Regions from separate parts of the Corynebacterium sp. ZY180755 genome, predicted to be linked through region 1. Evidence: predicted binding sites of a transcription regulator. Region 1 holds the regulator's gene; the other holds the start of a gene.

Region 1 (7,901 bases):
AGTAGTGAATCCACCATGAACGCTCAACCCTGATGTTCCAATAAACGCCACATCGGCGCGAAGCTGGTCCATCTCATGCACGGCTTGGTCGCCTACAATCGCCTGGGTGCGAGCTTTGACAACACCGCCGATGACATTCACGTTTGGAACTCCGGCTGTAGCTAAGGTGACTGCAACGTTGGGGGAAGTCGTGACAATGGACCAGTTCTGTCCCAAGAAACTGTTTGCTAGCACATGGGAAAAGGCCTCTGTGGTCGATCCGGCGTCAATGAAAATCGAAGATTCTGGACTGGGGATCTCCGCGAGAGCGGCCTGAGCGATTGATTGCTTTCTGCGTTGTGACTGATGGACGGGTAGTCCGTCATCCTCGTAGGCTAGGCGCTCCGGGTGTGCAAAGGACTGCAGAGAAACTGCTCCGCCATGGACACGTTGAACGAGTCCTCTGGCCTCTAGCGCCCGTAAATCACGCCTGATGGTCTCGGGAGTTACGTCAAACTGTGTTGACAGATCGCTGACGCTGCAGCGTCCGTAGCTGTGAGTGAGGGTGGCAATGGCGACTTGGCGATCGCTTACTTCAGCGAATGTTGCCACCACGGCCTCCTAATTCAGTGATTGAGTCAGGTTCACCCCAACGTAAAAAGTCGGGTGAGACTCAGCAATTGGTAAAAATTAAACAAAAACAACTGAATACCCAATTTATGTTGTTTTCTTTTTGATCGCAACATCATTTGTTGGATTTATCCGATGTTTCAGGCAAAACCAAAAACACGCAAAAACCAATCGCTTCTCAAATGCAGGGGTGGTTGGGATAGAAGGATTACCTAGTCTGCTATCACAACTTCAACGCCGGCGTCGCGCAGTGCTGAAACAAAAGAGTCTGGGGCGTTGGAATCCGTGATCACCGCATCTATATCGGTGATGGCGCCAAAGCTGACCAAGTAATCCGTCCCCATTTTGGTCGAGTCGCACAGGACTACCACCTTGCGAGCATTGGAAATCATCGCTGATTTGATAGCGGCTTCCTGCGAATCCGCGGTGGATAGGCCGTGGTCTAGAGTCAGAGCGTTGGTGCCAATAAAGGCTACGTCCGCTCGCATCAGGGCCAGCGTACGCAGTGCGGTATCACCCACAACTGCTTGCGTAATCGCACGTACACTACCGCCAAGCAGCTGAATTTCATCTAAACCGGAATTAGCCAAGGCAAGAGCGATCGACAGTGAATTTGTCACAATAGACCATTGCTTTGCATTGGGCTGCAAAGTAAGGAGATCTGCTAGCGCGGCTGTAGTGGTGCCGGCATCAAGGAACATGCCGCCGCCTGGTTTGGGAAGGAACTTGCATGCTGCTTGGGCGATGGAGTTCTTGGCTCCGGACGCTGATCTTGCGCGGGCGTCGAGGGTAAACTCTGCGGTCTGAAAGGTTTGGTTTGCTACTGCGCCACCGTGCACGCGGTGAACAACTCCCTCGCGATCAAGTACCGCTAAATCGCGGCGGATGGTTTCCGCAGTCACATCGAAACGTTCCGCAAGCTCAGTGACGTTTACGCGTCCCTCGACAGCCGTGAGGGAGGCAATTTGCCTGCGGCGTTCCTCTGAATACATGACTTCGAAACCATCCTTTTTATCTACGTGGGTAACGTGCGCCATGGCTTGATAACGGAAAACAACACTGGGTGGGTGGGGGATGTCCGAATCAGGGCAGAGGGCGTACGGTTAATGTCTCTTATTGTGTCACGTGTGGGTGAGGTTTGTCTGTTTTGACAACGTGGTTTCGGTAGTGATCGGGCATCCTTGGGTTCTAGAAAGGCGTAAAACCACAGGAAAAACTTCCGCAAAGCATTTGTATTCGGCTAAAAACCAACACAAATGTGAGATTGTCCCCGATAACCCATCTTGCCCCTATAAGGGGTGAGGAAACGCGGAGTCGGCCAGGATTCGTACGAATCCTGGCCGACTAGAGTTTGTTGGGCGTCAGAGCTTACGCATTACTGAGACCACCTTGCCCATGATCTCGGCGTGGGTACCGTCGATGGGGTCGAAGGAATCATTATGTGGCAGCAGCCATACACCGGAGTTGTCGCGGTGGAACTCCTTAACGGTGGCTTCTCCGTCAATCATTGCCGCGGCGAACTCGCCCTGCTCTACTACTGGCTGGGATCGAACTACTACCCAGTCACCGTTCAGAATTCCGGCGTCACGCATTGACTCTCCAACTACCTGGAGCATAAAAAGCTCTCCATCGCCAACGATGTCGGCTGGTAGAGGGAGATAAGTATCAATGTTTTCCTCGGCAAGAATTGGCGATCCGGCGGCAATGGAGCCAACGACAGGAATAAAGTTAGCGGAGGAAGAAATCTCTGCAATTTCCGGTGCAGGTGATACTGTGTCCGGAGTTTTTACCGTCTTCTTTCCTGGTTTTTGTTTTTCCTCTGGAAGGGTGCGAACATCCACGGCCCGTGGCTTGTTGGGGTCGCGGCGCAAGTAGCCCTTCTTTTCAAGTTCCTTTAGTTGGTAGGCGACGGAAGACGTGGATTGCAGGCCTGCTGCATCTCCGATCTCGCGAATGCTGGGCGGATAACCGCGAAGCACAACCGCATCACGAATTACTTCTAGGATTCTGCGCTGCCGTTCGGTTAGTCGGGCGTTGGGTTTGCTGGTCTTCTTTTCTTTGGCTGCCATGGGTAGACGTTCCTTTTACTGCGTCACAGATTTTTTCCTGTGCTGCTATGGGCTTTTTAATGAACGATGGGAAGGTGGGATCTTCTGACGGCGAAACTGGAGCTACTGCTTCACCGGCGCGCTAATGTTGCGCACTGTAGGTGTTCGAACCGCCTTCTTAAGTTATTGGTTCTACCTTAGCGTAATTTGTTCGAAAACGGGACAAGCGTTCGAAAAAATTTTGAAACTCTTGACAATGTTCGAAAACTGTTCGATAATTCGAACAGTTGAACGAAATTCGAACACTTAGGCGATTGAAACTGATAGTGATGGTGCCATCAGTAAGTACTGTGGCTGCAGGTTGGCAGTAGAACTGCAACGCCTAAAACTGAGAGGATAAAATGACTATCGTATCTCCTATTAACCCTAATGCTTCTTACTCTTCCCGCGGGCGCAATCACGCAATGGTCGTTCCTAGTGCTTCCACGTGGGATGGTGGCCTTCCGTTAGAGAACTCCCATACACTTCCACATCCACGCACGTTGCGTAGGAGCGAAGCGCGTGTGGTGGAAGATACGGGAGGTAATGAAATTCGGAAGGATGCTAGGGCATCCGTTATCCTCGGCGCTTTATTTGGTCTAACGCTTACTTTTGGAGTGGCTATGGGAGCCCAGGATGAATCTTTTGAGCAGCCGCCAGTGAATTCCTTTTCTGCCGGTGTTTCTTCTGTTGGGCAGTAAGCTCTAACACACGTGAGGCCGTTTTCTCTGGAATAAATAGGCCTTACGGGCACTGTTAGTATGTGCTTAGTTGTAGTTCATACCGGCGCCACAAGGAGCACTCTTTCATGCACTGTCCGTTCTGTCACCATGGTCATTCCAAGGTTATTGACTCTCGCATTGTTGAGGCTGGCTCCGCCATTAGACGTAGACGCGAATGCGATGAATGTTCGGGCCGTTTTACTACGCTAGAGAAAGCACAGCTACTGGTAATCAAGCGCAACGGTATATCTGAGCCATTCTCTCGTGAGAAAGTTATCGTGGGTGTGCGTCGCGCTTGTCAGGGCCGTGATGTGCCGGAAGACGCGCTTAAACGCCTAGCCCAAGACGTAGAGGAGACGGTGCGCCAGAAGGGGAGCTCACAGATCAACGCCAATGACATTGGTTTGGCAATTCTGGATCCCCTGCGGGAGCTGGACGAGGTCGCGTATCTGCGCTTTGCGTCTGTTTACAAATCTTTTGAAAGCGCGGATGACTTCGAATCTGAGATTCGTCTGATGAGACGCCGAGAGCGCCAAGAGAGTTAGGCTTTAACAAAAATCTCTAGGCTTTGAGGGCGCTGATAGCTTTAGATATCTTGCGCTCAGATACGGACTGTGCAGTGCCCAGACGCTGTGCAAACAGGCTCACGCGGAGCTCTTGAATGAGCCACTGGATGTCCTTTACCGCGCGAGCGTTGGCACGCTTGTTGGGTAGGGAGTTGATTTTGTCACGCAGTTGCCGCTCCAAATTATTCACGGTCATTTGGCGCTGTTCGTCCTTGGCAGGCTCACGACCCATGTCCTCCAGCCTTATCTTCATGGCCTGAATATAGCGAGGTAGATGCTTAAGGCGCGCCGACCCGTGAATGGAAACAGCGTGTTTTGGTAGAAGAAAGTCCAGTTGGCGTTTCATATCATCAATGGCTGGGCCATCCCAGTCTTTGAGCTCATTGCGTATGTCCACGTACGAAACCAAGCCTGGAGCCAGAGCTACAACCGTTTGACGAACTCGCCCAGGAACTAGAGGGCGAATGGTGCTGACTAGTTTCTGAAATCCTTCTGGGCTGCGGGTAGGCCCTCCATGTTCGATCATGAGATCACGGATTGCGGCTACGCGCGCATCATCTACCAGGCCCTGCGAACCGCGGTGAGGGTAGTTTTCCACGCCCACTCGTTGCTTAATGGGCAGTCCGTTGAGCATTTTTTGGGTGTTAACGGTGATCTCGCGCATGAGCAGCGTGAGAGTGGCCTGCATCATCGATGCGTCTGCTTCCGCCTTGGTTGGCATTGCTTTGACAGCCACACCATCCTTGGTAGCTACGAGTGCCGGGTAGGTGGTGATACTTTGTCCATCAACCTTGGTTACTACCTTGTCCTTGATCTCCCCTAGGGTATCCGGTGTCCATTCCTTTGCAGTCTCATGTTCTACTGCACGCGATACCTTTGATACGGACGACTTAATCTGACCGGCGCGTCGGTGCTTAAGCTTTTCCAAGTCGCGGTCGGCATCCACAACGTTGCCACGTTTATCAATGGCGGCGAAGCGTACGCGTAAGTGATCAGGCAGCTCGGCCTCGTTGAAGTCTTCTGCGTTGATGCCTTTGCCACCAATCTTTCGCAGGTTATCTGCAATCTGGTGCAGAAGTGGCCCCTCCGAAGGATCGAGGAGTGGCAACACGCGTTCAGCATAGTTTGGAGCAGGAACTACCGTGCGTCGCAGTGCCTTAGGAAGGGTTCGGATGAGCTCAGTGACTAGCTCCAAACGAACACCCGGAACCAACCACTCAAAGCCGTCTGTATCCAGGCCAGCAAGTAGAGGGATAGGGACATTGACGGTCACGCCGTCGTCAGCTGTTCCCGGCTCAAAGCGGTAGGTAAGCTCCAACTCCACGGAACCCTTTTTCCATGTGTCTGGGAACTGCTCCTCAGTGACCTGCCCTGCCTCGTCGCTGAGCAATTTATCAGGATCAAAGTCGAGCAGGTGTGGATGCTTCTGTTTCGTGCGGTTCCACCATCGGTCGAAATTGTTGCCGGTAGTGATGTTGTTTGGCAGCTTGGAGTCATAGAAGTTGAAGAGCGTTTCTTCATCTACTAGGAGGTCGCGACGACGCGCCTTGGCCTCAACTTCTGAAGCCTCGGCGAGCTTTTGTTGGTTGAGTTTGTAGAACTTGTGGTGGGTAGTCCACTCACCCTCTATCAGTGCGTGGCGAATGAACATCTCACGGGCTGCAACTGGATCTACCTTGTGGAACGGGACTACACGGTCCGCCACAACCGGCACTCCCAGCAGCGTAGAACGCTGGTAGACCATGGCGCCCACGCGTTTGGTGGACCAGTGGGGTTCGGAGTATTGGTGTCTGAGTAGGTCACCTGCCAGCCTCTCCACCCACCGTGGATCAATGGCGGCAACGTCGCGTGCCCACAGCCTGGAAGTCTCTACGAGCTCCGCGGCCATCACGAATTGTGGCGGCTTCTTTGCCAGAAAGCTACCAGGGAAAATCATGAAGTGAGTGTTGCGTGCACCTATAAACTCCTTGGAGTTGCCATCACGTAGTCCAATTTGAGAGAGCAAGCCAGAAAGCAGCGCTTGGTGCATCGCGTCCGCGTCAGGTTCAGTGACGTTGTCTTTTGGATCTGTCCAACCTAGCTGATCGCCAATGTTTTTGAGTTGGCGAACCAAGTCCCACCATTCGCGTATGCGCATATAGTGCAAGTATTCGCGCTGTACTAATTTCTTAAAAGCGTTGCCGGACAGTTCGTTGCGCTGGGTTTTGAGATAATCCCACAGCTTGATGTAGCTCAGGAAATCACTCGTCGTGTCTTTGAAGCGTGCGTGCAGCTGATCCGCATGGGCTTGGTGTTCAAGGGGGCGCTCGCGCACGTCCTGAATGGTCAGAGCAGCAACGACGACGTAAATCGCGCCCAGGACTCCTAGTCGCTCACCCTCCACAAGCATCCGCGCCATGCGCGGATCCACTGGGATCCGTGCGATTGTGCGACCTGTTTCCGTGAGCTTCGGGGTGCCGTCGGCAAGCGTCTCATTATCCAGCGCCCCGAGCTCATGGAGAAGCAGTACGCCGTCTCGGATGGCTCGGGTATCTGGCTTCTGGATGAATGGGAAATCCTCAATATCGCCGAGGCGTAGGCTAGCCATTTGGAGGATGACGCTGGCTAGATTGGTGCGCAGGATCTCAGGATCCGTGAATTCAGGGCGGGAGAGGAAGTTTTCCTCGGAGTACAGGCGGATGGCAATGCCGTCGGCTACGCGCCCACAGCGGCCAGAACGTTGGTTTGCGCTTGCCTGAGAGATTTCCTCGATGGGCAGGCGTTGTACCTTTGTTCGGTTGGAATAACGCGAGATACGTGCGGTGCCGGTATCTACAACGTAGTGGATACTGGGGACCGTCAGCGAAGTCTCCGCAATGTTGGTGGACAAAACAATTCGGCGGCCGGAGTGTGGCGTGAATACGCGATGCTGTTCTTGGTTGGAAAGTCGACCGTAGAGTGGGGTGACTTCCACGCCTTTCCACTTTTGCCCCTCAATGGCTTCACGGGCTTCGCGGATGTCGGCTTCACCAGCAAAGAAGCACAGGATGTCGCCGTCGCCTTCGTTCATCAGCTCCTTAAGAGCGGCAATGAGTCCGTCAATAGGGTCTATATCCTTGAGTTTCTCACCGTTTTCGGCCACTAGCGGGCGGTAGCGGACTTCCACTGGGTAGGTGCGACCGGAGACCTCGATAATAGGCGCAGGGGTGCCGTCTTTATCTGCAAAGTGCTCAGCAAAGCGTTCCGGATCAATGGTCGCGGAGGTAATGATCACCTTGAGATCTGGGCGCTTAGGAAGCAGTTGTTTGAGGTAACCCAGGAGGAAGTCAATGTTAAGGCTTCGCTCGTGTGCTTCGTCGATGATAATCGTGTCGTAGGCGTTGAGGTAGCGATCGCGTTGCATCTCGGCGAGCAGGATGCCATCGGTCATCAGTTTCACCGCAGTGGTATCAGACACCTGATCATCGAAGCGGATGGCGTAGCCAACGGACTCGCCGATGTCCTGGCCCAACTCGGAAGCAATGCGTTCCGCAACGGTGCGCGCAGCAAGACGACGCGGTTGCGTGTGGCCAATGCGGCCGGTGATGCCGCGGCCTAGCTCTAAGCAAATCTTGGGCAACTGAGTGGTCTTACCGGAGCCGGTTTCACCGGCCACGATGACCACCTGGTTGTTGGCAATGGCCTCTTTAATGTCGTCTTTTCGGTGGGAGACAGGTAACTGTTCGGGGTAAGTGATGTGAGGTAACGCTGCCTTGCGCTTGACTAGAGAAGCGATTGATTTCTCAATGTCCTTATTAATCTGCGCCAGCGCGTTCGAGGACTTAGCCTTGCTCAAGCGCTTGCGAAACCACCGTACGTCGCTGCCGGCCACGCTACCTAGCTTGGCGTACAGCTCCTTCTTTGTTGGCCCTTCACCAGCATTCTTATGGCGCTGGTGG
Region 2 (7,901 bases), 230 kb from region 1:
GTGGGCGAGCGCCAATAAGTTTTGCTTGGCTCCTTCGGCGAGTTCAACGTCGCCTAGGTGGGCGAGGCCTGAGGCTGTTAGATCCTCAATGAGTGCCTCGACTTCATCGGCAGCACCGGTGGATTTAATTGCATCCGCCAAGTTGGCGATATCAGCGGTCGAGGAAACGGTGCCTACGCCTGACCGGATGAGTTCAGCGGTGGAGTCGTCTGCAGACTGAAGCGCTAGCGCGATCAGGACGGTTCGCTTACCTTCGCGGAGGTCGTCGCCCGCCGGCTTGCCGGTGACCGCCGGGTCACCGAAGACGCCGAGGAGGTCGTCGCGGAGCTGGAAGGCGATACCAATGTCACGGCCGTAGGCACGTAATGCCTCGATAGTGTCTGCATTTGCCCCCGCTAACGCTGCGCCGATGTGAAGCGGTCGCTCGATGGTGTACGCGGCGGTTTTGAAACGGTTCACATTCTGTGCCAGTTCAAGAGACTCGGTGCCGGCGGCCTCGTTGTGGATGTCCAGAAGCTGTCCACCGATCACCTCGGTGCGCATCGCGCGCCACGGTTCAAACGCGCGTGCAATGGCCTCTGCTTCAAGGCCACAGCCGTGGAACATGTCGTCTGCCCATACCATTGCCATGTCGCCGGCGAGGATGCAGGTGGAAGCGCCAAAGTGCTCGCTGGACCCGTTGTAGTCACGTTCAGCGTGGAGACGTTCGGCTCGGCGGTGGACTGTGGGCGCGCCCCGGCGGGTGTCGGAGGAGTCTATGTAATCGTCGTGGATCAGTGCGCACGCTTGGATAAGCTCCAGAGAGCTAATGGCATCGAGTACTTGGGCTGGATTATATTCACGCTTTTCCCATCCGCCGGCGGCGCCAAATCCGCACCACGCGAACAGTGGTCGGATTCGTTTGCCACCGTTGAGGGTGAAGTCCTCAAGGAACTGTACGGCTTCCGTTACTGGACCGCCGATAGCTGCAACTTCAGGGCTTCTAGCTGCAAAGAATTCCCGTAGGGAGTCTTCAACCTTGGTGGGGATCTCTCCGAGAGAATACGGTGCGTGGGTGATCTCTGGTGGCTTTTGGGTCACGTTCTTACAGTTCCTTCAAGGTTGTTTTTGTGCACACGGGCGAAGCAGTTTTCAGCCTAATCGTCACTTTATGCAGTGGGCGAGAAATATGCATTTCTCTCTTTTTGCTTCTCCTAAATAAAATACCCGCCATGGAGTCATCTGCCGCTCACGCCGCGTATCAGCGCGCCATTACGGATGTTATTAATTCCCCTGCCCCGGGCAGGGTGCCCTTTTCTGTTGAGTTTATGCCGCCGCGTAATGACGCTGCCGAGCAGCGCTTGTGGAAGGCTGCGGAGACGTTCCATGACCTTGGTGCTGCATTCGTTTCTGTCACGTATGGTGCGGGTGGATCTACTCGGGAGCGCACCGCGCGAGTCGCCCGGGAGTTGGCTCGGCACCCGCTTACTACGTTGGTTCATCTGACCCTTGTCGATCACACGGTAGAAGAGCTGGAGGATATTCTTCGGGATTACGCTGCGAACGGGCTGTCCAATCTTCTCGCGTTGCGCGGTGACCCTCCCGGCGGAGACCCCCTGGGGGAGTGGATTCCCACTGACGGCGGTTTGCATTACGCGCGTGAGCTAATTGAGCTGGCGAAGTCCATGCCTGAAACTCGGCATTTTGAAATAGGCATTGCTTCTTTTCCTGAGGGGCACTTCCGCGCTCGCAGTCTTGAGGCTGATACGCAACACACGCTCGAAAAACTGCGCGCTGGTGCTGACTTTTCCATTACGCAGATGTTCTTTGATATTGAGTATTACCTGCGCCTTCGTGACCGTCTCGTTGCGGCTGATCCCGAACACGGTGCTAAACCCATCATCCCGGGAATTATGCCAATCACTAGTCTCCGCAGTGTGCGTCGTCAGGTAGAGCTTTCCGACGCTCACCTGCCCGCAGGGCTCATGGAGCGCCTGCAGGCAGCCGCAGCAGGTGATGAGGAGGCCAATGCGGCAGCTATCCGTAAGGTGGGCATTGAAATCAGCACGGAAATGGCTGATCGTCTCATTGCTGAGGGGGCTCCAGATTTGCACTTCATGACTTTGAACAACGCGCGCGCCACGCAGGAAGTTCTGCATAACTTGGGTATGGCTCCGGCTTGGGGGACCGAGCACGGTCACGACGCCGTTCGCTAATTACTGCTGTGTAGAACCGCAAAGTGGCGGGGATCGCCTAGGAACTGGAACCCGCGGAGGAAGTCTTTGAAGCCTAGGCTTCGGTATAGGGCGAAGGCATTGTTGGCCTCGCCCTCTACTTCTGGGGTTGATAGGAGAATGTGAGGGTGGCTGGTCTGGGTAATTAGCTCGTGAAAGAGATTCCTGCCTATGCCTTGACCCTGAAAATTGGGGGCGACATGGATTTCGGCCAGCTCGAAGAAGTTGGATAAAACGCTGCGATCTTCTTCGTTTGGTCCGCCTTTCTCGTACAACCCGCGTGCAATCTGCCGCGTCCACCAGTGTTCAGGGTCGCCGGAAAAGCCGTATGCGATTCCCAGCAGGTACTCACCGTCGTGAGCGCAGGCCGCTTTAAATCCTGCTCTTAATGAATCACTGATCCACACTTTCTTCCTCGACTCCAGCATGTCGGGGGAGTAGTCCATTGCGCGCAGGTATAGCTCAACTGACACGGGAGCTAATTGGCAGAACTCCCTAGCGTTTAGGGGCTGAAAATGAACATTCACAGTTTTCCATCCAACCAGTTAAGGCTGTGATCTGTCTGTACAACATGGTGGCTGTCACAGTTGCAGGGAAAAATCGAACGAGTGTTCTAATTATGGTTCGCAATGTCGCCAAGGCATCTTAGAGTACGAACCAACGCAAGCGCACACGGCGCCTTGTGCAGATCGAATCTTCATGAGGAGGGAGATTAGCCATCATGTCCAATGTAGTTTCAGCAACAACCAAGTTCAGGGGACGTTCAACCAAGCGTGAGGAGTTTATCTCCAAGGCTGACGCCCTCCTTGCGGAGGCTCGAGCGCAACATGCCGCGGGTAATCATGATGTAGCACTGGAAAGTGCTTATCGCGCGGCTTTGCGTACCGCTGGTGCTCGAATTGCAGCCTCTAAGGTTGCCAAGCGTGTTCGCAAACCTCAGGGAGCTTGGGAGCAGCTCAAGCTTGTTGATGAAGATGGCAAGCAGTGGGCGGAGGTTTTTGAGGCCTTTTCCCGCACACGTTCACGGGTAGCTTCAGGGCTGGATTTCAATGTGGAACCGCTGATTGTGGCTCGCCTTATTGTCCATGTGGAAGAGTTTCTTGCGGAAGTTGAAAAGGAAGCGGGTTGGTTGCCTGCCGCGGCCTAAAAAGCCTCGTAAGGGGGAGGCTGAAGAGTGAAATTACCCTATTCAGATGGAATGGGAACTTTGCTACTATCGTTGGAGTTGTTAGGTAGAGAGGGAAGACCTTTCTCTCCACACTAAGTAACAAAGTGGTAGTCAGTTTTTGTCCTGGTGCACTTACTTAGTCCAAAACTTACGCTTCAAACGATGTAGCAAAGGGGAGGCCACCGTGGCGCTTTCAGAGCAGGAGCAGCGGGCACTGCGCGAGATCGAGCGTTCGCTCATGAACGATGATCCCAAGTTTGGTGCGGCCGTTTCTGGTGATGGATTTGGTGGTGGCGGGGCTTTGACGCTTCGCGGAATTGCTGTCATTGTCATCGGTTTGGTGATGCTCGTTAGTGGTGTGGCACTCAGTCAGGTGTCCCTTTGGTTTGTTGTCCTATCCATTGCTGGTTTTTTGGTCATGCTGGCTGGGGCTATTTGGATGTTGCGTAGTATGCCTTCGGATGGGGTAAGGCGGGAAAGCGCATCCCTAGGTAGTGGAAAGGCCAAGGCTAAGAATGGCAATGGGATTGCTAACCGTATGGAAGATAATTTCCGCAAGCGTTTTGAGCAGTAGAACCTAGGTTTTAGGCCGGTATCGCGAAAGCGATACCGGCCTTTTGTTGTTTGCCCCACTTTTCACCACTCTCCCCACTTCTCCCCACCTTTTCTCTTGGTCCTGATTGGTTGATGGTGAGAATTTTGGTGTTATTGCTGGTTAATAGCCTTTATTGTGAACCTTGCTTATGAGAGTGTTGACCGTGTTTTTAGTTACTTAGTGGGTCTTTTGTTGCTGCTGTGGTTTGTTTTCTTGTTAATTGTAGGAAATTTCCCCACCTAGTATATTCCCTGTTCAGAGGGTGAAAAGGGGTAAAAAATTCAGTGTTTTTTGGCTCTGGGTGTTTAAAGTGGGGGAAAGTGGGGTAAAGTGGTCAGCAGGCAACAGGTGATTGGGATAAGCATGAGTATTTCAATCCTTGATGCACGACCTTTTTGGAAGATCGCTTTTCATGCACAGGGATTGGAGGTAGGGGCGAGATGTTTCTTGGCACCTACACTCCAAAACTTGATGACAAGGGACGATTGACGCTTCCTGCCAAGTTCCGCGAAGACTTGGCGGGTGGACTCATGGTTACCAAGGGGCAGGACCATTCGTTGGCTGTGTATCCACGCGAGGAATTCGCGGCTAGGGCACGGAAAGCGGCGGCTGTTTCGAGGACGAATCCTGAGGCGCGTGCGTTTATTCGTAACTTGGCAGCTAGTGCGGATGAGCAGCGACCAGACGGTCAGGGACGCATCAAATTGTCTCCAGCGCACCGCGAATACGCTGGGTTGACAAAAGAGTGTGTCGTGATTGGCTCGGTTGATTTTCTGGAAATCTGGGACGCGGAGTCCTGGAAGGCTTACCAGGCGGAGACGGAAGCTTCCTTCTCGTCTGCGGATGGTGCCATGCTTGATCAGCTGCTGTAGTGGCAGCACGCGTGCTTAAAGGTGTGCGTAGGAACTCCGTTCGGAGAGTTTAGGGATCTGGTGTACTTCCCCGATATCAGATCCCTTTCTCCAACGGGGCTCTGTGCACACCTTCGTTGTATCTGCACCTCACGTTTGTGGCTCTACCTCTTTTGATGGAAAGGATGGACTCTTAATGACTTCTTCTGAGTCGGTCGATTCTGTGAGCTATGACCTCGAGGAAAACCACGGTCATGTTCCCGTGATGCGTGCTCGGATGGCCGCCCTCATTGCGCCCTGCGTGGAGCGAATGGGGGAGGATGCAGTGATTATTGATGGCACGTTGGGTGCCGGTGGCCACTCGGAGTTCTTCCTGGAGAGCTTTCCCCAGGCCAAGGTTATTGGTCTTGATCGAGACACTAAATCATTGGGAGAAGCCCGCGAGCGCCTCGCTCGTTTTGGTGATCGCTTCCTCGGTATCCACACCCGGTTTGATCACTACGCCCCGTTGGTGGAGGAGTTGGCAGCTGAGGGTGACGCCATCGCCGAGTGCGCGTTAGCTAACGGAATCGCAGGGGCGCTGTTTGATCTGGGCGTGTCCTCTATGCAGTTGGATCAGGTCGAGCGTGGTTTCGCTTACTCGGTGGATTCGCCACTGGATATGCGGATGGATCCTTCCTCCGGTCTCACTGCTGCGGACGTGCTGAACACCTACTCCCATGGTGAGATTGCTCGAATCTTGAAAACTTACGGCGATGAGCGCTTTGCCGGCAAGATTGCTTCAGCGATCGTACGCGAGCGGGAAAAGGCTCCGTTCGAGACGTCTGCGCGTTTGGTGGACTTGCTCTACAGCACCATTCCGGCGGCTACGCGCCGCACGGGTGGACATCCTGCTAAGCGTACGTTCCAAGCGCTGCGCGTTGAGGTCAATAAGGAGCTCGAGTCGATCGAGCAGGTGCTCCCAGTGATTACGCAGCAGCTGGCTCCTGGTGGTAGGGCGGTGTTCATGTCTTATCAGTCACTGGAGGACAAGATCGTGAAGGCGTTCTTTAAGGACCTGACCACATCAAAGACTCCGCCTGGCCTCCCGATCGATCTGCCGGGTACTGCCCCTAAGTTCAAACTCATTACTAGGGGTGCGGAGAAGGCTAATCAAGACGAGATCGCTGAGAATCCTAGGGCCGCATCGGTCAGGGTTCGCGCCATTGAAGCTCTATAAGTACATACGAACTGCACAGACATTCAATTACTACCGAGGAAGCTACCTATCATGACAATGACGGATCGCCTGGATAGGCAGAAGCAGCGTTCGTACTCCTCACGTGACTACTCCGCGCAGCGCCCAGAGCGTGCTGCGCGTGCATCTCGTACTTCGCAACCTGTTCTTCCTCGCCGTACTGAGCGCGTACTGCCACGCTCCGGTGTGAGCGTCACTACCACGTCTGCTTCGGGTAATCGTCTGTCTCACCGCGGTCGTCGTTTGCGCACCAACATCAAGAAGATTGATCCGCGCACGCTGCGCTTCGTAGTGCTTACGACCCTGACATTGGTGGTGGGCATTTTCGTATCGATGTTTCTGTCGGGTGTCACTGCCCAGCAAACCTTCGAGATGAAGGATCTAAAGGCCCAAGAAACCACTTTGTTGAACCAGGTTGAAACACTGAATCGGGACCTAGAAAGCGTTTCATCTTCTTCAGAGATTGCTCGTCGTGCGTCTGAAATGAAGATGGTTGTCCCGGAGCAGCCTGGCATCTTGGTAACAAATTCCAAGGGCGACACAGTAGAGCAGCGACCGGCCGGTGACGTTACCCGTCCTATAGTTGATGTGAATGGTCAGCGTGTCCGTTCCAATGTTGCTTCGTCTGATCCAAAAAAGACTGATGAAGTAGTGGACGACCTACACGCTGTGCCAGGTACCGGTAACCACAACCCAGCTCCGGGTTATGTAGGTGCACCGTACGCTGCAACTGCACAGTCAAATGAGGGTGGAAACGAGTAGTGACCGGACCGCGAAATGGTCGTGAATTCCCGGGGCGTGATCATGCGTCCCGGGTTTCGGCGCGTGAAACGAGCAGGCGCCGTGAACGCGAAAGTGAACTCGGCCTAGCCCGCAGAGTAAATAAGCCAACAAACCCCGCCTCAAATAGGGCCACGAGTTTCAATCGCATCAAGGTCGCGAGCATTATTGCTATCTGCCTTGCGGTCGCAATTATTGGCCGCATGGTGTTCGTTCAAGCACTTTGGGGTGATGAGCTCAAGCTCGCCGCTTCTGAGCAGCGGTCTGCTACTTACACAGATCCTGCTCGTCGCGGTGAGATCCTAGATCGGACGGGCAAGAAGCTGGCGTACACATTTGAGGCGCGCTCGTTGACTGCTTCTCCTGTGGTGTTGCGTGCGGAGTTGCCGTGGGTCATTGAGCAGGAGATGATCAACGAGGGTGCGGATGAGACGATGTCGTACCAGGAGATCAAGCAGGCCGCACAGGATCGTGTACCAGAGCGCCTTGAGTACTATGCCAATGAGATCACTCGTATCATCAGCGAGTCCTCTAACTCTGAGCAGGAAATTCGCCCTCAAGAGCTCGTAGACAAGCTCAATTCTGATACTACGTACACCGTTTTGGTGCGAAACGTTGATCCGGATCTGGCGCAGCAAATTGGTGAGAAGTTCTGGGGTATTACGCCTGAGCTACAGAAGGTCCGCCAGTACCCGAACGGTGCGGTGGCTAGCCCTGTGATTGGCAAGATCAATCAGGACGGCATGGGGCAGTTTGGCTTTGAGGTGGCCAATGAGCGTTTGCTTGCGGGTACAGACGGCCGAGCTAGGTACGAGGTATCTGCAGACGGCCAAGAGATTCCTGGCTCCTTGCGTGATCAAGTGCCAGCGCAGGACGGTAAGGACGTAACTCTTACCCTTGATCTGGATTTGCAGACCTACGTGCAGCAGCAGATTGAGCAGGCGGTGGCTAACTCGAAGGCTAAGAGCGGTGAGGCAGTGGTGCTTGACTCCGCCACCGGCCAAATTTTAGCGATGGCGAACTCTGGCTCCATTAACCCAATGGGCAATATTGAGCA

What was found. The regulator LexA, encoded in region 1, represses DNA repair genes until DNA is damaged. The targets are predictions, from matches to a motif close to CGAACANNTGTTCG.
Region 2: ACXM2N_RS07995 (SAV_6107 family HEPN domain-containing protein) is a predicted target of LexA. The motif match lies at 2,815-2,828, and genes of this name have one in related genera.

Annotation. Positions count from the first base shown of each region.
Region 1 is NZ_CM135811.1:1,513,975-1,521,875, reverse strand. Features, by position in the region: gene ACXM2N_RS07015 (DeoR/GlpR family DNA-binding transcription regulator) at 1-591, opposite strand, end outside; gene ACXM2N_RS07010 (DeoR/GlpR family DNA-binding transcription regulator) at 822-1,601, opposite strand; gene lexA (transcriptional repressor LexA) at 1,971-2,678, opposite strand; gene ACXM2N_RS07000 (hypothetical protein) at 3,059-3,397, shown strand; gene nrdR (transcriptional regulator NrdR) at 3,505-3,963, shown strand; gene hrpA (ATP-dependent RNA helicase HrpA) at 3,980-7,901, opposite strand, start outside.
Region 2 is NZ_CM135811.1:1,741,924-1,749,824, reverse strand. Features, by position in the region: gene ACXM2N_RS08010 (polyprenyl synthetase family protein) at 1-1,080, opposite strand, end outside; gene metF (methylenetetrahydrofolate reductase [NAD(P)H]) at 1,212-2,195, shown strand; gene ACXM2N_RS08000 (GNAT family N-acetyltransferase) at 2,192-2,686, opposite strand; gene ACXM2N_RS07995 (SAV_6107 family HEPN domain-containing protein) at 2,935-3,360, shown strand; gene ACXM2N_RS07990 (DUF3040 domain-containing protein) at 3,566-3,955, shown strand; gene mraZ (division/cell wall cluster transcriptional repressor MraZ) at 4,417-4,848, shown strand; gene rsmH (16S rRNA (cytosine(1402)-N(4))-methyltransferase RsmH) at 5,024-6,046, shown strand; gene ACXM2N_RS07975 (hypothetical protein) at 6,098-6,826, shown strand; gene ACXM2N_RS07970 (peptidoglycan D,D-transpeptidase FtsI family protein) at 7,048-7,901, shown strand, end outside.